3 regions of the Paenibacillus sp. sgz302164 genome follow, and region 1 is predicted to be linked to each of the others. Evidence: riboswitches for the same ligand, from Rfam matches in the RefSeq annotation. Region 1 holds a riboswitch; each other region holds the start of a gene.

The links. Region 1 has a riboswitch for cobalamin ahead of AC0LWT_RS30725 (ABC transporter substrate-binding protein). Riboswitches for the same ligand answer to the same signal wherever they lie in the genome.
Region 2: linked by a shared signal. The riboswitch ahead of nrdI (class Ib ribonucleoside-diphosphate reductase assembly flavoprotein NrdI) and the one ahead of AC0LWT_RS30725 (ABC transporter substrate-binding protein) in region 1 are both predicted to bind cobalamin.
Region 3: linked by a shared signal. The riboswitch ahead of AC0LWT_RS20445 (ABC transporter substrate-binding protein) and the one ahead of AC0LWT_RS30725 (ABC transporter substrate-binding protein) in region 1 are both predicted to bind cobalamin.

Annotation. Positions count from the first base shown of each region.
Region 1 covers NZ_JBVYOL010000025.1:14,446-20,120, reverse strand. Annotated here, with positions in the region: gene AC0LWT_RS30740 (aminotransferase class I/II-fold pyridoxal phosphate-dependent enzyme) at 1-658, shown strand, start outside; gene AC0LWT_RS30735 (aspartyl-phosphate phosphatase Spo0E family protein) at 725-991, shown strand; gene AC0LWT_RS30730 (hypothetical protein) at 1,043-1,570, shown strand; cobalamin riboswitch at 1,633-1,839, shown strand; gene AC0LWT_RS30725 (ABC transporter substrate-binding protein) at 1,955-3,025, shown strand; gene AC0LWT_RS30720 (FecCD family ABC transporter permease) at 3,026-4,063, shown strand; gene AC0LWT_RS30715 (ABC transporter ATP-binding protein) at 4,069-4,845, shown strand; gene cobT (nicotinate-nucleotide--dimethylbenzimidazole phosphoribosyltransferase) at 4,866-5,675, shown strand, end outside.
Region 2 covers NZ_JBVYOL010000014.1:18,866-24,540, reverse strand. Annotated here, with positions in the region: gene nrdF (class 1b ribonucleoside-diphosphate reductase subunit beta) at 1-335, opposite strand, end outside; gene nrdE (class 1b ribonucleoside-diphosphate reductase subunit alpha) at 358-2,442, opposite strand; gene nrdI (class Ib ribonucleoside-diphosphate reductase assembly flavoprotein NrdI) at 2,429-2,788, opposite strand; cobalamin riboswitch at 2,926-3,132, opposite strand; gene serC (3-phosphoserine/phosphohydroxythreonine transaminase) at 3,615-4,703, opposite strand; gene thpR (RNA 2',3'-cyclic phosphodiesterase) at 4,844-5,446, shown strand.
Region 3 covers NZ_JBVYOL010000012.1:99,367-105,041, reverse strand. Annotated here, with positions in the region: gene AC0LWT_RS20455 (DUF4261 domain-containing protein) at 1-154, shown strand, start outside; gene AC0LWT_RS20450 (DoxX family protein) at 277-672, shown strand; cobalamin riboswitch at 747-961, shown strand; gene AC0LWT_RS20445 (ABC transporter substrate-binding protein) at 1,149-2,705, shown strand; gene nikB (nickel ABC transporter permease) at 2,721-3,650, shown strand; gene AC0LWT_RS20435 (ABC transporter permease) at 3,668-4,477, shown strand; gene AC0LWT_RS20430 (ATP-binding cassette domain-containing protein) at 4,474-5,193, shown strand; gene AC0LWT_RS20425 (ABC transporter ATP-binding protein) at 5,190-5,675, shown strand, end outside.

The DNA of each region.
Region 1 (5,675 bases):
TTTGTGCTATCCGAGCAATCCGACCGGCGGCATTATGACTTATGAAGACTGGCTGCCGATCGCCAAAGTCGTCGAGGAGAACGACCTGATCGTCATTTCGGATGAAATCTATGCGGAACTCACGTACGAACAAAAGCATGTGAGCTTCGCGGCCATGCCGGGAATGAAGGACCGGACCATCCTTGTGAGCGGTTTTTCCAAAGCGTTCGCCATGACGGGCTGGCGCATGGGATATGCGTGCGGGCACTCCGACCTGATCTCCGCGATGACCAAAATTCACCAATACACGGTGATGTGCGCGCCGATTATGGGGCAGGTGGCCGCTCATGAAGCTCTCAAGAACGGGCTGGAAGAGAAAGACCGCATGATGGAATCGTACAATCAGCGCCGGCGCCTGATCGTCAAAGGATTTCGCGAGATCGGGCTCGAATGCCACGAGCCGCAGGGCGCGTTTTACGCGTTTCCGAGCATTGCGGCGACGGGGATGACTTCGGAGAAATTTGCCGAAAGATTGCTGTTCGAAGCGAAGGTGGCGGCAGTTCCCGGACACGTATTCGGGCTTGGCGGAGAAGGCTTCCTGCGCTGTTCTTACGCGTATAGTGTTTCCCAGCTAAATGAAGCATTAGAACGAATAGGAAAATTCATCAAAAAAATGTAAAACATTTTAAAAAGATATTTTCAATAGGGACAAAAACTGGTATCCTTGAGGTAAGGAGGGAAGAGCATGGCTTTTATGGAATATCAACTTGCTTCATATAACAAACATTTCCAAATTCGGGAAGATGATTCCGATCGTAGCTGGTTGATCAAGCATGCTAAGAAATCCGCCTCCTTGAGTCCGCTCGAAGAAGAGATTCATTCTTTGAGACGGATGCTCGAACAGATGGTTGTCGAAGGCAAGGAAATGACTTCCGAAGCCGTCGTCGAGCTCAGCACAGTCCTCGATCAAAAAATAAACGAATATATGAATAGAGGCAAAAAAAGTCGGTGATGAGCCGGCTTTTCTTATGACCGTACAAAACTTCGGAAGGATTGAAACTGCATGAGAATCAAGCTGCTTTTAGTGAGCATCGCCATGCTGGCGGTGCTGTTGGCCGGGTGCGGAGGCCCAAAGCCTGATGTGCCTATTTTCGCCATGGGAGCGAACGGATTTCCTTCGGAAATCGGCGACAAGCTGGAAGCTTCCCTTGCGGCCAAGGTAGGCGAGAAGCCGACCGTAAAGTTCGTCTCAACGCCGATTTTTTCGATGGAAAAAATGATTGTCGAGCTTGCCGCCGGCGGCAACGGCATTCTTATTTTGCCGGACGAACAGTTTAAAGCGCTGTCCAAGCAGGCCGGGTTCGTAGCTCTTGACGACGTGATCAAGCCGGAGGATTATCCGGATGGGGTTATGGAACTTGCCGAGGATGGGAAGCCGGCGGAAAAGCATCTTTACGGCATTCCGATGGCAGGCAACAAATGGCTGAAAGAGCAGGGGCTGGAGGGCAAAGGGCTAACCGCCTTTATTCCACAAAACTTTAAACAAATCGATGAGGCCAAGCAGGTGCTGAAGGTCATCGCCGCGAAGTAATTCGCCTTCGGCTTGTACATGCCGGGAAACTCATCTATAATCGACAAAGAGATACTGAATGTTATAGCTATGCAGCCACAGGTGTCGGCAGCTGTGCCCGATCGGTCGGGCGCTGCCGCTTAAAAGGGAAGCCGGTGCAAATCCGGCGCGGTCCCGCCACTGTAACCGGGAATGTTCCTCATAATGCCACTGTTCCGATTTAGGGGATGGGAAGGCGGGGAAGCTCGATACCCGAAAGTCAGGAGACCTGCCTATGGTGCCGTACACGACTTCCTTCGAGGAAAAGGATGGCGTTAAATCAGGGAGCAGCCGGCGGCTGTCAGCTGCCTGGATTTATCGTCCCCTGCTGTTCCTTCGGGAAACGGCAGGGGATTTTTTGGCAGGATGGAAGTCCTGACAGACGAGGAAAAGGAGAAAAGCGAGATGAAAGTGAGCTTGTGGAAAAAGACCGCGCTGCTGGCTCTTGCCGCAGCTGTGGCAATCAGTCTTGCAGGCTGCGGCAAGACAGTGGAGAAGCAGCCGGAGCTGACGGACCCGGCCAAGCTGGGAGCGGGCGAAACGAAAGCCCCGTCCGCGACGGCGACGGCTGCGGAAACCGCCAAAGCGTCCAAAAAGACGCAGTACCCGCTCAAAATCAAGGATGCGACGGGAAAAGAATTTACGTTTGACAAGGCGCCGCAGAGGATCGTATCCGTATCGCCCGCCGAGACGGAAGCGCTTTTTGCTATAGGGCTCGACAATCAGATTGTCGGCGTATCGGACCTGGACGATTATCCGGAGGCGGCGAAATCGAAGCCGAAGATGGGCGGCATTACGAAGCCGAATCAAGAGGCGGTCATCGCTGCTAATGCGGACATCGTTTTCACGGGCGTTTCGATGAAGGCCGACACTGTGGAAAAGCTTCGCGCGATGAATATCAATATGTTTAAAGTGGAGCCCAAGACGCTCGACGACGCCATTGCCGACGTGCTTACGTTCGGGGTCATTACGGATCATCAGGAACAGGCGGAGCAGGTGGCGGACAAAATGAAAGCGGACCGCCAGAAAGTGGTCAGCGCCGTGAAAGACGTGAAGCAGGCCAATAAGAAAAAGGTCTACGTCGAATTCAGCGCAGGCTGGACGGTCGGCAGCGGCGAATTTATGGACGAGCTGATTCAACTGGCCGGAGGCGTCAATGTTGCAGGGGACAAGAAGGGCTGGTACCAAATCAGCGAAGAGAAGATCATTCAGCAAAACCCCAACGTCATTCTTTTCGCGGCCGGCGTGACCGATGACAAGAGCAAAAAAACGCTCGACGCGATCATTCGCGAACGCAGCGGATGGGATCAGATTGAAGCCGTGAAAACGAACCGGGTTGTCGGCATCGATCAAAATCTGCTCAGCCGCCCGGGCCCAAGAATAACGGACGGCCTGCTTGCCATGGCCAAGGCGATTTACCCCGAACTGGTGAAGTAGATGAAAAGAAAACTGATGCTGTGGGGAGGAGTAGGAGTCTTACTCCTTCTTCTTTCTATTCTGATCAGCTTGTCTTTGGGCACGGCCCATGTCCATGTACTGCAAATAGCCGGTATTATCGGCAAGCACATTCCGTGGCTGGGAGAGCGAATCGAAGCGGATTGGCCGCAATCTTCCGAGCAGATCATCATGAAAGTCCGGCTTCCCCGCGTCATGCTCGGCATCCTTGTGGGCGCCTCGCTGTCGGTAGCGGGGGCGGCTTTTCAAGGAGTGCTGCGCAACCCGCTGGCCGATCCTTACACGCTGGGCGTATCTTCGGGCGCTTCGGTGGGCGCAGCTTTTCTGATTTATTTCGGGCTGCAGTATTCTTGGCTTGGGCAATGGTCGATTCCGGCTGTGGCGTTCGGTACCGGGCTTATTTCGCTGCTGCTCGTGCTGAAGCTGGCGCAAATCGACGGCAAGCTCAAGCTGGAGACGCTCATTCTCTCAGGCGTGGTCATGCAGGCGTTCCTGGGCTCGATCGTTGCGTTCATGGTATCTTTATCCAACCAAGTCATTAACGAAATCGTATTTTGGCTGATGGGCAGCCTGGCATTGCGGGGCTGGTCCTACGCGGCGTTGGTAACGCCTTATTTGCTTATCGGCTTTGCGGTATTGATCGGCTTGGCCAGATCGCTGAACCTGCTCGCGCTCGGCGAGCGCCAAGCCGCCCATCTCGGGGTCAATGTCGAACGGACGAAATTGACCGCACTGATCGTTGCGACATTCGTTACGGCGGCGGCCGTATCCGTGGCCGGAGTTATCGGTTTTGTAGGACTTATTATCCCGCATCTGGTGCGCCTGTTGGTCGGCCCCGATTACCGCCTGATTATGCCCTTATCCGTTCTCGGCGGCGGAATTTATGTGCTATGGGCGGATACGTTGGCCCGCACGCTGCTGAGCCCGACGGAAATACCGCTCGGCGTTATTACCGCCTTTTTGGGGGCGCCGTTCTTCGCTTACTTGTTGAACAAAGATAAGAAAGCGCAGAGAGGTTGATCTTGATGATACAAGTCGAAAACGTTTCGAAAAGCTTCCACGGGAAGCAGGTGCTGCAACATATGAGCTTCGAGGTCGAAGCGGGCGAATTTTTCGGCATTATCGGGCCTAACGGAAGCGGCAAATCGACGCTGCTGCGGATCATGTCGGGCATCGACCCGGCCTCCGCAGGCGATGTGCGATTGGCCGGCAGGCCGGTGGCTTCCTACAGCCGCAAGGAGCTGGCCCGCCGGCTCGCCGTGCTGCAGCAGGATGCCCTGCCGCCTGTCGGCTTCACCGTGCGGGAGGTCGTGGAGATGGGCCGGTACCCGTTTCAAAACTGGCTTGGCGAAGATTCGCAGAATGCCGAGCATTTGATTGCAAGCATCGTGGAGAAGCTCCATTTGGAACCGCTCATCGGCCGCACGGTAGACCGCCTTAGCGGGGGTGAGCGGCAGCGCGTAGCGCTCGGCAAAGTAATGGCTCAGCAGCCCAGGCTGCTGATGCTCGACGAGCCGACGACCTTTTTGGACATCGGATATCAAATCCAGATGATGGATTATGTCAGGGCATGGCAGCGGGAAGAGGGTTTGACCGTCGTAGCCGTGCTGCATGACTTGAACCTGGCTGCGCAGTATTGCAGCAGGCTGCTCGTCGTCCATGACGGCAAGCCGGCGGCCATAGGGACGCCGCAGGAAATTATAACGAGCAGGCTGATCGCAGAGGTGTACGGAACCGAACCGATCGTGCTGGAGCATCCGTTGAACCGGGCGCCGCAAATATTGCTGCAGCCCGGCAAATAACTGAAAATGCGAGGGATGAAATGATGTCTAGATTAGATCAAGAAATCAGCGCTATTCAACCGATCGATCAGGAGTTCGCCGAACTGGCCGGGCGGCATTTGGATCAGCTTACGAAACCGCCGGGAAGCTTGGGCAAGTTGGAGGCGATCGCGTGCCAGACAGCCGGCATTACCGGTGAAGTAAGGCCTGTATTCGAGAAAAAAGCCGTCATCGTGATGGCCGGCGACCATGGCGTCTGCGAGGAAGGCGTCAGCGCGTTTCCGGCGGAAGTGACGCCGCAGATGGTACTGAACTTCGTGCACGGCGGCGCGGCCGTCAACGTGCTGGCGCGGCATGCCGGGGCGGAAGTCGTCTGCGTCGATATCGGTGTAAACGCGGATCTGGAGCATCCGCAGCTTGTATCGAAAAAAGTGCGCAAAGGCACGCGCAATATGGCCCGCGAAGCGGCGATGACGCGTGAGGAGGCGCAGCAGGCGATTATGGCCGGGATCGAAGTGGTGGACGAGCTTGCCGGCAAAGGTTTCCGGCTTTTTGCTACAGGGGATATGGGAATCGGCAATACGACGGCGAGCGCGGCGATTCTCTGCGCGATGACCGGACTTGATGCCGGGATGGCGGTTGGGCGAGGCACCGGCATTGACGATGCCAGATGGCTGCACAAGCAATCCGTCGTCAAACAAGCGCTGGAAGTGAACGCCCCCGATGCCGACGATGCGCTCGACGTGCTGGCCAAAGTCGGCGGCCTGGAGATCGCCGGTCTCGTCGGCGTCATCCTCGGAGCGGCGAAGAACCGCTGCCCGGTCGTCATCGACGGCTTCATCTCTTCGGCG
Region 2 (5,675 bases), on a different contig from region 1:
GTAGACAGCGTCGTAAAAATGCTGCTGTACGATTTGGCGTGAATTTGCTCCATCATGCCCATGAAGCTGAGCACCGCTTTGCGCTGCAGCCCGTCCACATGCTCCAAAATTCTTGGCATCCCTACGCCGCCCTGCATCGTATCGAGCAGCGTAAGCCCGCCCAGCACTTTCATATACAGGTCGCGCTCCGCTTCGTTCAGCGTCATCCAGGACATTTTATCGTCAGACAGAGGAATTTCTTCGTCCGTCCAAAACTGCATAATATTTTGATTCCAGAACGTGATCGTAAAATCGTCGTCAGGCCGGTTCCAGTTGACGGCTCTCTTGGTGGTCATCTTGTATTCATTCCCCTTCCCGTTACACCGAACAGCTGACGCACTCTTCAACGGAGAGCTGGTTCGTCCGCGTGTAATAGAGCGATTTTAACCCGACACGGGCAGCGTACAAATAATAGCGCGCAAGCTGTCTGGTCGTCACATCGCTGTTGACATGAAGCACCGTCGAAATGCCTTGATCGACATGCGTCTGGATTTCGGCAATCAGGTCAAGAATTTTGAATTGGTTCATTTGATACGCCGATTTATAGAAGAAGAAATTGTCTCTTCGCAAATACGGCATCGGGTAATACGTCGTCGAGTTCGCGTACGTCCGCGTTTCGATCGGCTCGACGATCGGCATGACGCTGGAAGTCGCATTCTGGATGTACGAAATGCTTTGCGTAGGAGCGATAGCCATTCTGTACGCATGGTAAAGCCCGTGAGCGCGCACTTCTTCCTTCAGCTTGGCCCAATCGTCCGGAGAAGGAATCTGCATGCCCTCGAACAGTTGTTTCACCTTGTCTGTGACCGGGCGGTAATCGGTTTGCAAGTAGCGGTCAAAATAAGCGCCGCCGGCATATTCCGAAAGCTCGAACCCGTCGAACGTCTCGCCCTTCGACTTCGCGATCTCCATGCTTTTTTCAATCGAGAAGAAATTCATCGCCATGAAAAACGTGCGGACAAAATCTTTCGCTTCTTCGCTCTCATAACTGATCTTGTTTTTGGACAAATATCCGTGCAGGTTCATCGCACCCAGTCCGACCGAGTGCAGCTCGCGGTTCGCCTTCGCTACGCCCGGCGCGTTGGCGACCGTCGTCATATCGCTGACGGAGGTCAGCGCAATCATGCCCTCGTGCACCGATTCGCGCAGCTTTTTCAGATCCATGACATTCGCTATGTTCAAGGAAGCCAGATTGCAGCTAATATCTCTGCGAATCAGGTTCTCATCGCCGTAATCGCCGATCTCCGACGTCTCCTGCAGCTGAAAAATTTCCGTGCAAAGGTTAGACATCTTGATCGCGCCGATCTGCTTGAGCGGGTGCGCCAAATTTGCATTGCTGCGGTTCATCATGTAAGGATAGCCGGATTCCAGCTGCGTCGTGGCGATTTTTACGAGCATTTCGCGGGCGCTCATCACCGGTTTCTTTTTGACTCTAGGGTCCGCCAGCAGCGTGTCGTACATCTCGTCCATGTCCATATCGTCAAGGTGCTTGCCGTACGCTTTGTATACCGTATAAGGCGCGAACACATGCAGCGGCTGGTTCTCTTCGGCCAGTTTGTAGAATTTATTCGGCACGATCAAACCGATCGACAGCGTTTTGAGGCGCGACTTTTCGTCCGCATTGATTTTTTTGCTGTCCAAAAATTCCATGAGGTCCCATCCGAAGATGTTGTAATACGCCGCTCCGGAACCTTTGCGCTGGCCCATCTGATCCGCATAGGAAAAAGCGTCCTCCATAAGCTTGAGCACCGGCATAATGCCTTTGGCCGCACGCTCGACGCCTTTGATCGATTCTCCGCGGCCGCGCAGCTTGGACAGATTGACGGCCACGCCGCCGCCGATTTTGGACAGCTGCATGCACGTGCCCAGCACATAGTTAATCGAATTCAGCGAATCGTCCATCTCCAGCAGGAAGCAGGATACCATCTCGCCCCTGCGGCTTTTGCCGGCATTCAAAAACGTCGGCGTCGCAGGCTGCAGCCGCTGTTCCATCATCGATTTCGCCAACTGTTTCGCCGTTTCCGCATCGCCGCGACCCAAGTAAAGCGCCACAATCGCGACCCGGTCCGCATAATGCTCAAGATAAAGGGTTTTATCGTCACTGCGCAAAGCGTAATCCGTATAAAACTTCGAAGCCGCCATATACGAGGAGAATTCGAAGTTATATTCGTGAGTGATTTTGTATGTATCTTCAACTTCGGATGCGGAATATTTCTCGTAAACATCCTCGTAAAAGTTGTTATCTATCATGTAACGAACCTTCGAAGCCGTATCGGCAAAATGAAGGCTGTTGCGGTTCACTTCTTCCATAAATTCGTGCACGGCTTCCCGGTCTTTCTCCAATTGAAAAAAGCCGTCGACACCGCGCTGCATGATCTGGTTGTTTAACTCAATATGCCGCAATTGCGTGCACCTCCTGAACAAATCGCTGAACATCCTGCCGGGTTCCGGACAGTTCAAACTTGCCGAGCACAGGCACGCCGTAACGCTCGGCGATGCGGTCCGCGCTCTTTGCGAATCCATCTCCCCAATTCCGGTTCCCGCTGGCCGCTACGCCTTGGAGCCTAGGATGGTTCCGCTCCAAAAAGTGTGCGACTTTCTCCGGAATTTGACCAAAGCCTGTCGTATAGGTGACAAGCACGAAAGGTTCATCCATCTTCATCGCCTCTTCAATTTGAACCGCAGGCAAATTTAATTTTTTAATAAATCTGCGGACATTTCCCGTCTTGGAATCGTAAGCAATCAGCATGGGATTTCGTCTCCTTCTGTCAAAACCATTAAAATGGCGCATTCGGCAAAAAGAAGGACCGAATACGCCACAGGAACATGCGAACATAACGCCTGCCACTGGAGTGGGAGTCTGGACACCTTCCTATCTGCCGTAGGGGTGATTCTTACGAATAGGCAGGTCTCCTGGCTTGGGATCATCATTCCCATCCGCCTTCCCGGCTTTCCTATCGGAGCAAGCCAGTGGCAATCGGATGAAAACTCCTCCTGAACAGTGGCGGGACCGCGCCGGATTTGCACCGGACTTCCCTATTAAGCTTCGTGCGTGTCTCTAGAACGCGAAGCACCTATCCATCACGAGATATAGTTGATAGATTTCAATTTATATCAAGATATAGTGTTTGTCAATGAGCAAATCCGACTATCAAACCTCGAAAATCTCTCATTTCGGAAGCCTCGTTCAGCTATAAAAAACGGCAAAAAAAATGTGGATAAAAGGCGTGAAATGGCAAAATAAGGAACGTCATTTTCGGCTGTTCCTTGTCCGGCGCGGGCTAAATCGGAGTCCTGATTTCATCATTCAGAGCAATGCGCTGGGGATATTCGCTTGCAAATCTGGGGATAAACTGGGGATAATCCGGTACGAAAGTGGTGCACCAAAAACAAAAAAATAGGTCCATGCCAGCATCCTCATAGGCCTTTAGGACCCCATGCAACAACAACGGGACGAAGCCCTCTCTCCCAAATAAATCCAATTTTATGCCAAAACACCAAACAAAGCTATCCAGGGACGGAACAACGCCCTGAATAGCTTTAAAAATTGAATGATACAAGTCCAGCCGGTCGATTTATCCGTTGCGCTTTTGGAAATCGGCCATAAAGTCAGCCAACGCTTTGCAGGAAGCGTACGTTACCGCGTTGTAAGTCGAAGCTCTTAATCCGCCTACGCTGCGATGGCCTTTCAAACCGACAAAGCCGTTCTGCTCGGACTCTTTAATAAATTTCTTCTCAAGCTCCTCATCCTGCAGACGGAACGTCACGTTCATCATCGAACGGCTGCCCGCATCGACCGGACTGCGGTAGAAGCCTCCGCTTTGATCGATCGCGCTGTAGATCAGGCCTGTTTTTTCGAGGTTGTTTTTCTCGATGGCCGCAAGTCCGCCCTGCTCTTGAATCCATTTCAGCACAAGGTTTACCATGTAGATGGAGTACACCGGCGGCGTATTATACAACGAGTTGTTTTTGCCATGGATTTCATAGCGCAGCATCGTTGGAATGGTTTTTGGCAAATCCTGGAGCATGTCCTCTTTCAGGATAGCGACGGTAACGCCGGACGGACCGAGGTTTTTTTGCGCGCCCGCGTAGATCATGCTGAATTTCGACACATCGACAGGACGGCTCAAAATGTCGCTGGACATATCGGCGATCAGCGGCACGCTGCCTGTGTCCGGAAAGCTTTGGAACTGCGCCCCTTCGATCGTTTCATTGGAAGTGAGGTGCAAATAGGCTGCATCCGGATGAATGTTGATTTCGCTTAAATCCGGAATTTTCATAAACTTTTGCTCTTTCGAGCTGGCTGCGATGGACACTTCGCCGAACAATCCCGCTTCCTGAACCGCTTTCTCCGCCCAAGCGCCGGTCAGAACATAGCTGCCCACTTTGCCCTGTTTGAGGAAGTTCATCGGAATCATGGCAAACTGCGTGCTCGCACCGCCTTGCAGAAATTGCACCTGATACCCTTCCGGAATGCCGAAAATTTGTTTGAGCAGCTGCTGAGTTTCGTTGTGGACCTGCTCATATTCCGCGCTGCGGTGGGAGATTTCCATAATCGACATGCCGATTCCTTTAAATTCGACAAGCTCCTCCTGCGCCTTTTGCAGCACTTCGAGCGGAAGCGCCGCAGGCCCCGCATTAAAATTATACGCACGATTGCTCATGAATAACCCACCTTTGCTTAATATACTATGGTTATGATAGCAAGATTCGCCTCACGCATCAAGTAAAACCTCTGCTGGACATGCTAAGCTTTAAGTCCGCATGTCAAACGGCACCAATACAAAGCTCTAGGAGGAATAGTATGTCTCTTCAAAATTTTTCCGCCGACCCGTACCGGCTGTTCGTCGGCATCCGTCTCCCCGACGCGTCCAAAGCGGCGCTGGACGCGTGGAAAGGCAGCGCTCAGGAGAAGCTGCCTTTTCACAAGTGGACGCATCCGCAGGACGTCCACATTACGCTTTGCTTCCTCGGCGACGCATCCGCCGGGACTGCGGAAGCGCTGGCGCACGACCTGCGCCAGCTCGCCGCGTCGGCGACACCGCTAGCCCTGCACGCCGAAGGACTCGGCGTGTTCGGGCCGCCGGCGGCGCCGACGGTGCTGTGGGCGGGCGTTGCCGGCGACCTCGATGCGCTGGGCAAGCTCCAGCGCGAAGTTAGCGGCGCCTGCGCCCGCCACGGCTTCCCGGCCGAGGCTCGCCCCTACCGGCCGCACATCACACTGGCCCGCCGCTACCGCGCAGCGGCGGGGCCCTTCCGGCGCGCCGCGCTGGCGGAGGCGGCGCCTGCGGCCGGCTGGGCCGCGTGGCGGGTAGAGGACATCGTCCTCTACCGCAGCCACCTGGGCCGACAGCCGGCCTACGAGCCGCTCGGCGCGTTCCCGCTGGGCGCGCCGGGTCTGCACTGACGCCGCGCGGCCGGCTTCCAGCGGCGCTCGCTCCCGCCACTGACTGCTCGCTCACGCTGGCTCTCACTGCCGCCGCTACTGGTGCCCGCGCTCGCCAATGGTGCTCTCACTGCCGCCGCTACCGGTGCCCGCGCTCGCCAATGCTGCTTTCGCGGGCGCCTGCTTCCGCTGGCTCTCACTGCCGCCGCTATCGGTACCCATGCTCGTCGATGCTGCTTTCGCGGGCGCC
Region 3 (5,675 bases), on a different contig from region 1:
CGGCCCCGTTATTAAAAATGGCGATACGACAGACGGGCCGGGCGGGGTCCGTTGGCAGGGCGTTTTGGCGGAGGAAGGATTGGCTGGACCGCCGCGCGAAGTAATCCGATGGTATCCGATGGACGGCAGGGAACGCCCGGCAATGCCGGAATGACCGACCGTTTTCCTGCCAATGCGGGAGAGGAATTTTTTAGAATATAGCAATTAAGAAGAAATCTTGCCCCTGTGTTTATGATAATATGAGTGCATGACATAGCCTAGAAGGGTGAGGAAATCATGAGAACCGAAATATCAAGAGGCAGGCTCTGGACGGCGCGAATCATGAGCTGGCTGGTTATTTTGTTTATGCTGTTCGATAGCATTTTTAAGTTCATTCAACCCGTACCCGTTGTAGAAGGCACAGTTGCTCTCGGCTATGCCGAGCACCATATCGCCGTAATTGGCATACTCGGGCTGATTTCTACCATTCTGTACGCCGTTCCTCGTACATCTTTTCTGGGTGCGCTGCTGCTGACCGCTTATTTTGGCGGGGTGGTTGCCACGCATATTCGAATGGACGCGCCGCTTTTTACGCATATTTTATTTCCGGTATATTTTGCTGTCCTGGCTTGGGGTGGAGTTTGGCTGAGAGACGAGCGCGTGCGCAAACTCATTCCATTTCGCAGCAAATGATCGGTTAAGCGTGCGAACTTTCGTACATTGACATTTTCGGGTTTCATAACTAATATTAAGAGAGTTTCTCACAACTTCATATTTTGGAAATAGGTGTAGTTAAAGTTTGTATCTAAGCTTTAATCGCTTAAAAGGGAAGTCCGGTTTAATTCCGGCACGGACCCGCCACTGTACATGAGGTTCAGCCATGCCGGCTGATTTCTTTCGGAAAAGCCACTGGGCCATAAACCCGGGAAGGTCCGGAAGTCATACTCTTAGTCAGGAGACCTGCCTGTTTCAACATCACTGTTAGATCTACGGGATATTAGGGAGGTGGTTGGATGTGCTCATTTGTAAAATGTCTAAGTCCATGAACCCCTTCATGCTGAAGCGGTTTTAGCCGTTGTCTAGCCATGTACGCGTATAAAAAGCATTTCCGACTGCTTGTCTTGGGTCGGGTGTGCTTTTTTTGTTTTTTACTAAAAGGGGGATGCAAGATGAGAACAATGGAAAACAGATTTTCGCTGATTAAATGGGGAGTGATTGCAGCGGTTGTGCTTTCGCTGGCGGGATGTTCTACGCAGGACAAAACGAGCGGAACGGACACAAAGCAATCGTCCGCAGCCAAAAAGCTGACCGTAGCTTACACGTGGAAGCCTTCCGGCGTAGACCCCCACGGAGCGGACAGTTGGGACGTTATGCGTTCCGGCGCCGGTGAAACACTGGTTCGTCTCAACGAAAAGTTGGAGCCCGCTCCTTGGCTGGCCAAAGAGTGGAAGCAGGTAAATCCGACGACATGGGTGTTTAAACTGCAGGAAAACGCCACTTTTCATAACGGAAAGGCGATGGACGCGGAAAGTGTCAAAAGTTCGCTGCAGCGCTCGATCGAGAAGAGCCATTTAGCCAAAGATTTGCTGCAGCTGAAATCCGTGGAGGTCGTCGCGCCGCATGAATTGAAAATCGTAACGGACAAGCCGAATGCCGCATTGGTATCTAATTTGGCAGATCCGTCCACGATTATCTTGGATACGGCGTCGATGGATGCGAAAAGCGGTTACCCCGCCATGACAGGGGCGTTTAAAATCAAACAGTTTAACAAAGACGAGTCGCTTGTCGTCGAGAGATATCCGAATTACTGGGGAGAACCGGCCTTATTGTCCGAAGTCACGATGAAATTCGTAACGGATGGCAATGCCCGTTTGATGGCGCTGCAGTCGGGTCAAGCGGATGTCGCGACCGATATTCCGATCGACAGTGCGGCCTTGTTGGAAAAGGACAACAAGACCAAGGTGCTGTCGGCCCCGTCGCTTCGGACACACATGATGCTTTTTAATATGAAATCCCCCTTGTTCCAGGATGCGGCTAACCGGAGGGCGGTAGATCAATCGATTCCGCGGGAGGCTATTGCAGGTACCGTTATGAAGGGTTACGGCACTGCAGCAAAAGGCCCATTTCCAAGCGTACTTCCGTTTGGTAAAGTAGAACGTGCGGCGCAAAACCTCACTGTCGGGCAATTGCTGACACAGGGCGGCTGGCAGAAAAATGCGCAAGGGATTTGGGAAAAACAGGGGAAACCGTTCGAGGCGACACTGTTAACTTTTCCGCAGAGGCCGGAGCTGTCCGTCATGGCCGAGGTCATCCAAAGCCAGTTATTAAAAGAAGGCATTAAGATCAACATTCGCAAAGTGGAAAATATCGATGACGCTTTGCTGAAGGATGATTGGGATTTATCGATGTACAGCATGTTAACGGCGCATACAGGCGAACCGCAATATTTTTTGAACACGTTCTACCGGTCGAATAGCGAGTCCAACGTCAGCCGGTACGCGTCGCAGCCGTTGGAACAGATTCTGGATCAACTTCTTTTGGCGTCGGATCCGGCTCAAAGAAATCAATTGGCCGTACAAGCCCAGGAAATTGTGAACACCGATCTGCCGCAGTCGTTTATCGTTCATCCCAATAATGTATTTGGCGCTAAAAAAGGCGTGCAAGGATTTACTCCTCATCCGATCGAGTACTATTACATTCATTCTAAAGTCGATATGACGGAATAACAGGTGAAGCATTCAATGATTCGCTTTTGGTTGGAACGTGTGGCCCAACTCGTCATCGTTATATTTATGGTTTCTACTTTGACTTTCATTTTGATGCGGGTATCTCCCGGAGACCCGGCTGCCATCCTGCTGAAGGCGCACGATGTGCCCGCTTCCCCGGAAGCGTTGGCGTCATTGCGCCGGCAGCTGGGGCTCACGGATTCGCTATGGATGCAGTACATCCATTGGCTGCGCGACGTTTTCACATGGCAGTGGGGTCAATCTTACGTTTCCAAAGAACCGGTACTGGACGAACTCGTCAAAAGGTTGCCCGCAACTTTAGAATTGGCTGCAGCCGGATTTGCCATCATGGTATTCCTTACTTTTGGCTTGGGAATTACGACAGCTATTTTTTCCAACGGATGGCTGGATCGAACCGGCAGGTTTTTGGCGCTTGCGGGGTCTGTTCTTCCTTCGTTTTTGCTCGGCTTTCTTTTGATCTATTTGTTCTCCGTCCGGCTCGGCTGGTTTCCCTCCATGGGCCGCAGCGGCGCGTCCAATCTGGTTTTACCCGCAGTTACGCTCGGTCTTGGGCTAGGTACTATGTATGCACGGGTTTTGCGCGCGAATATGTTGAAATTGCACGATATGCCATTTATTAAAGCTGCCAAAGCGAGAGGGCTGTCCAGAAGCCGTATTTTTATATTTCATGTGCTTAAACATGCAGTGCTGCCTCTTTTGACGATCATGGGTACGAATTTTGCGTTTATGCTGGGCGGCAATGTCATTGTCGAAACGATATTTGCCTGGCCGGGTTTGGGCAAATATTTGATTGACGCGATTGCATTTAGAGACTATCCGGTCATTCAGGGGTATGTGATCTTCGCGACTTTCCTGATCGTGTCGATTCATTTGCTGGTGGAGGCTGTACAAGTTTCTCTGGACCCGCGGCTGTCGGCCCAATAGGAGAGGGGAAACACGGATTGAATACAACACGGTTCACTTTCAACGGGAGTCTACTAACCGGAATTGGGTTGTTGACGGTTATCGTCATCATCGGGGTGGCCGCGCCCTGGCTCGCTCCTCACGATCCGCTGCAAATTGATCTATTGAACCGGCTGGCCGTCCCCAGCCTGGAATACCCTTTCGGTACCGATCATTTGGGACGCTGCGTATTGTCGCGAACGATGTACGGCATACGAACGACTGTAACGGTTGCGTGTATGATTATGGTGTTTACGGTATGCATCAGCTTGCCTATCGGTCTTTTCATCGGGTATTTGCGCGGTCTAACGGACCGCATTTTGATGCGTGCGATTGATGGCATGCTTGCCATTCCCGACATGGTGATCACGGTTGCGGCCGTCGGCATTCTAGGCCCGAGTCTGACGAATATGGTTGCAGCTATCATTATGGTTCGCTGGGCAACCTATGTTCGTTTTATTCGCACCCTCGTTCAAAAAGCTTGCCGCGAAGATTATATTTTGTATGCGCGTCTGTCGGGCAATTCGCACTTTCGCATTATGAGGCGCTATATTTTTCCGAAAATCGTTTCCCCGCTCGCCGCATTCGGCGCATGGGATATGGGGAGGGTCGTACTCATGATTGCCGGTCTTTCGTTTCTCGGTCTCGGCGCGCAGCCGCCGACACCCGAATGGGGAGTCATGCTGCACGATGCGACGGCATATTTCCAATTGGCTCCACATGTCATGCTGTTTCCGGGGCTGGCGATTATGCTGTTTGTATGGGCTTGCCAGCTTATGGGAGACCGTTCCGAAAGAGGTGCAGCGTGACAGCGAACCGGAAATCTTTGTTAAGTGTCGAGAAGTTAACGATTTCACAAATGGCATCCGATCCGCCAAAACCGCTTGTCCGGGAAGTATCGTTTCAATTATATCCGGGTGAAATTGTCGCGCTTACAGGGCCGAGCGGGTGCGGCAAAAGTTTAACTGCACACGCGATCGTCGGGTTGTTGGAACCGGAATTGAAAGTAACGAGGGGCCAGATGATGTATAACGGTCAAAATATCGCCGGCAACGATGACCGAGGATGGCAAAAGCTCCGCCGGGAAGAAATTGCCCTGCTGATCCAACACTCGTTGAACGGGCTGAATCCGATCCTGACGGTAAAAAAACAGATGACGGAAACTTTGCGGCACAGGAAAACGTACTTAAAAAAAGATATCGAACCTTACCTGTGCGAGCTTCTGAGCCAAGTCGGCTTTTCGGACCCGAAGCATATTTTATCCGCCTATCCTTTTGAATTGAGCGGGGGGATGTGTCAAAGGGTGCTGGTGGCCATGATGTTAAGTTTGAGGCCTAAACTATTGATTGCCGACGAACCGACAACGGCCCTTGATGCGATCAACAGGGACAAGGTGTTGACCTTGTTCAAACAGTTGAGAGACGATTACGCGCTGACCATCCTGCTGATTTCGCATGACAGGCAAAGCGTGAGGCGGATTTCAGATCGCGTTATCCAAATGAAACCGGAAGGAATCCTTCAATGATCAAGCTGGAATTGCGGCAGGTGACAAAGTCATATCCGATTAGAACAAGGCATCGATCGCGCTTTAAGGCACAGACAACCGGCGTCCAGGCGGTGAAGCAGGTTGACTTGATTTTGCATAAGGAAGAATGCCTAGGTTTAATCGGGGAAAGCGGCAGCGGCAAAAGCACGCTCGCCAAATTGATCATGCGGCTGGAGCCGGTATCTTCGGGGCAAATCCTGCTTGACGGGCAGCCGATTTCCGGCAAACGGACGAACGATCTCGATATTTACAGGCGTATTCAACTGGTGCTGCAGGATTCGTCTTCCTCTTTGCATCCGGGCATGACGGTGAGTGAAATTTTGGAAGAACCGATCTGCAATTATTTTCCGGAAGAAAAAGCAAATGTTCAAGAGCGGTGCTCAGACCTATTAAAGCTCGTCGATCTCGATGACTCGTATTTATCCAAGCATCCGCATCAATTAAGCGGCGGACAGAAGCAG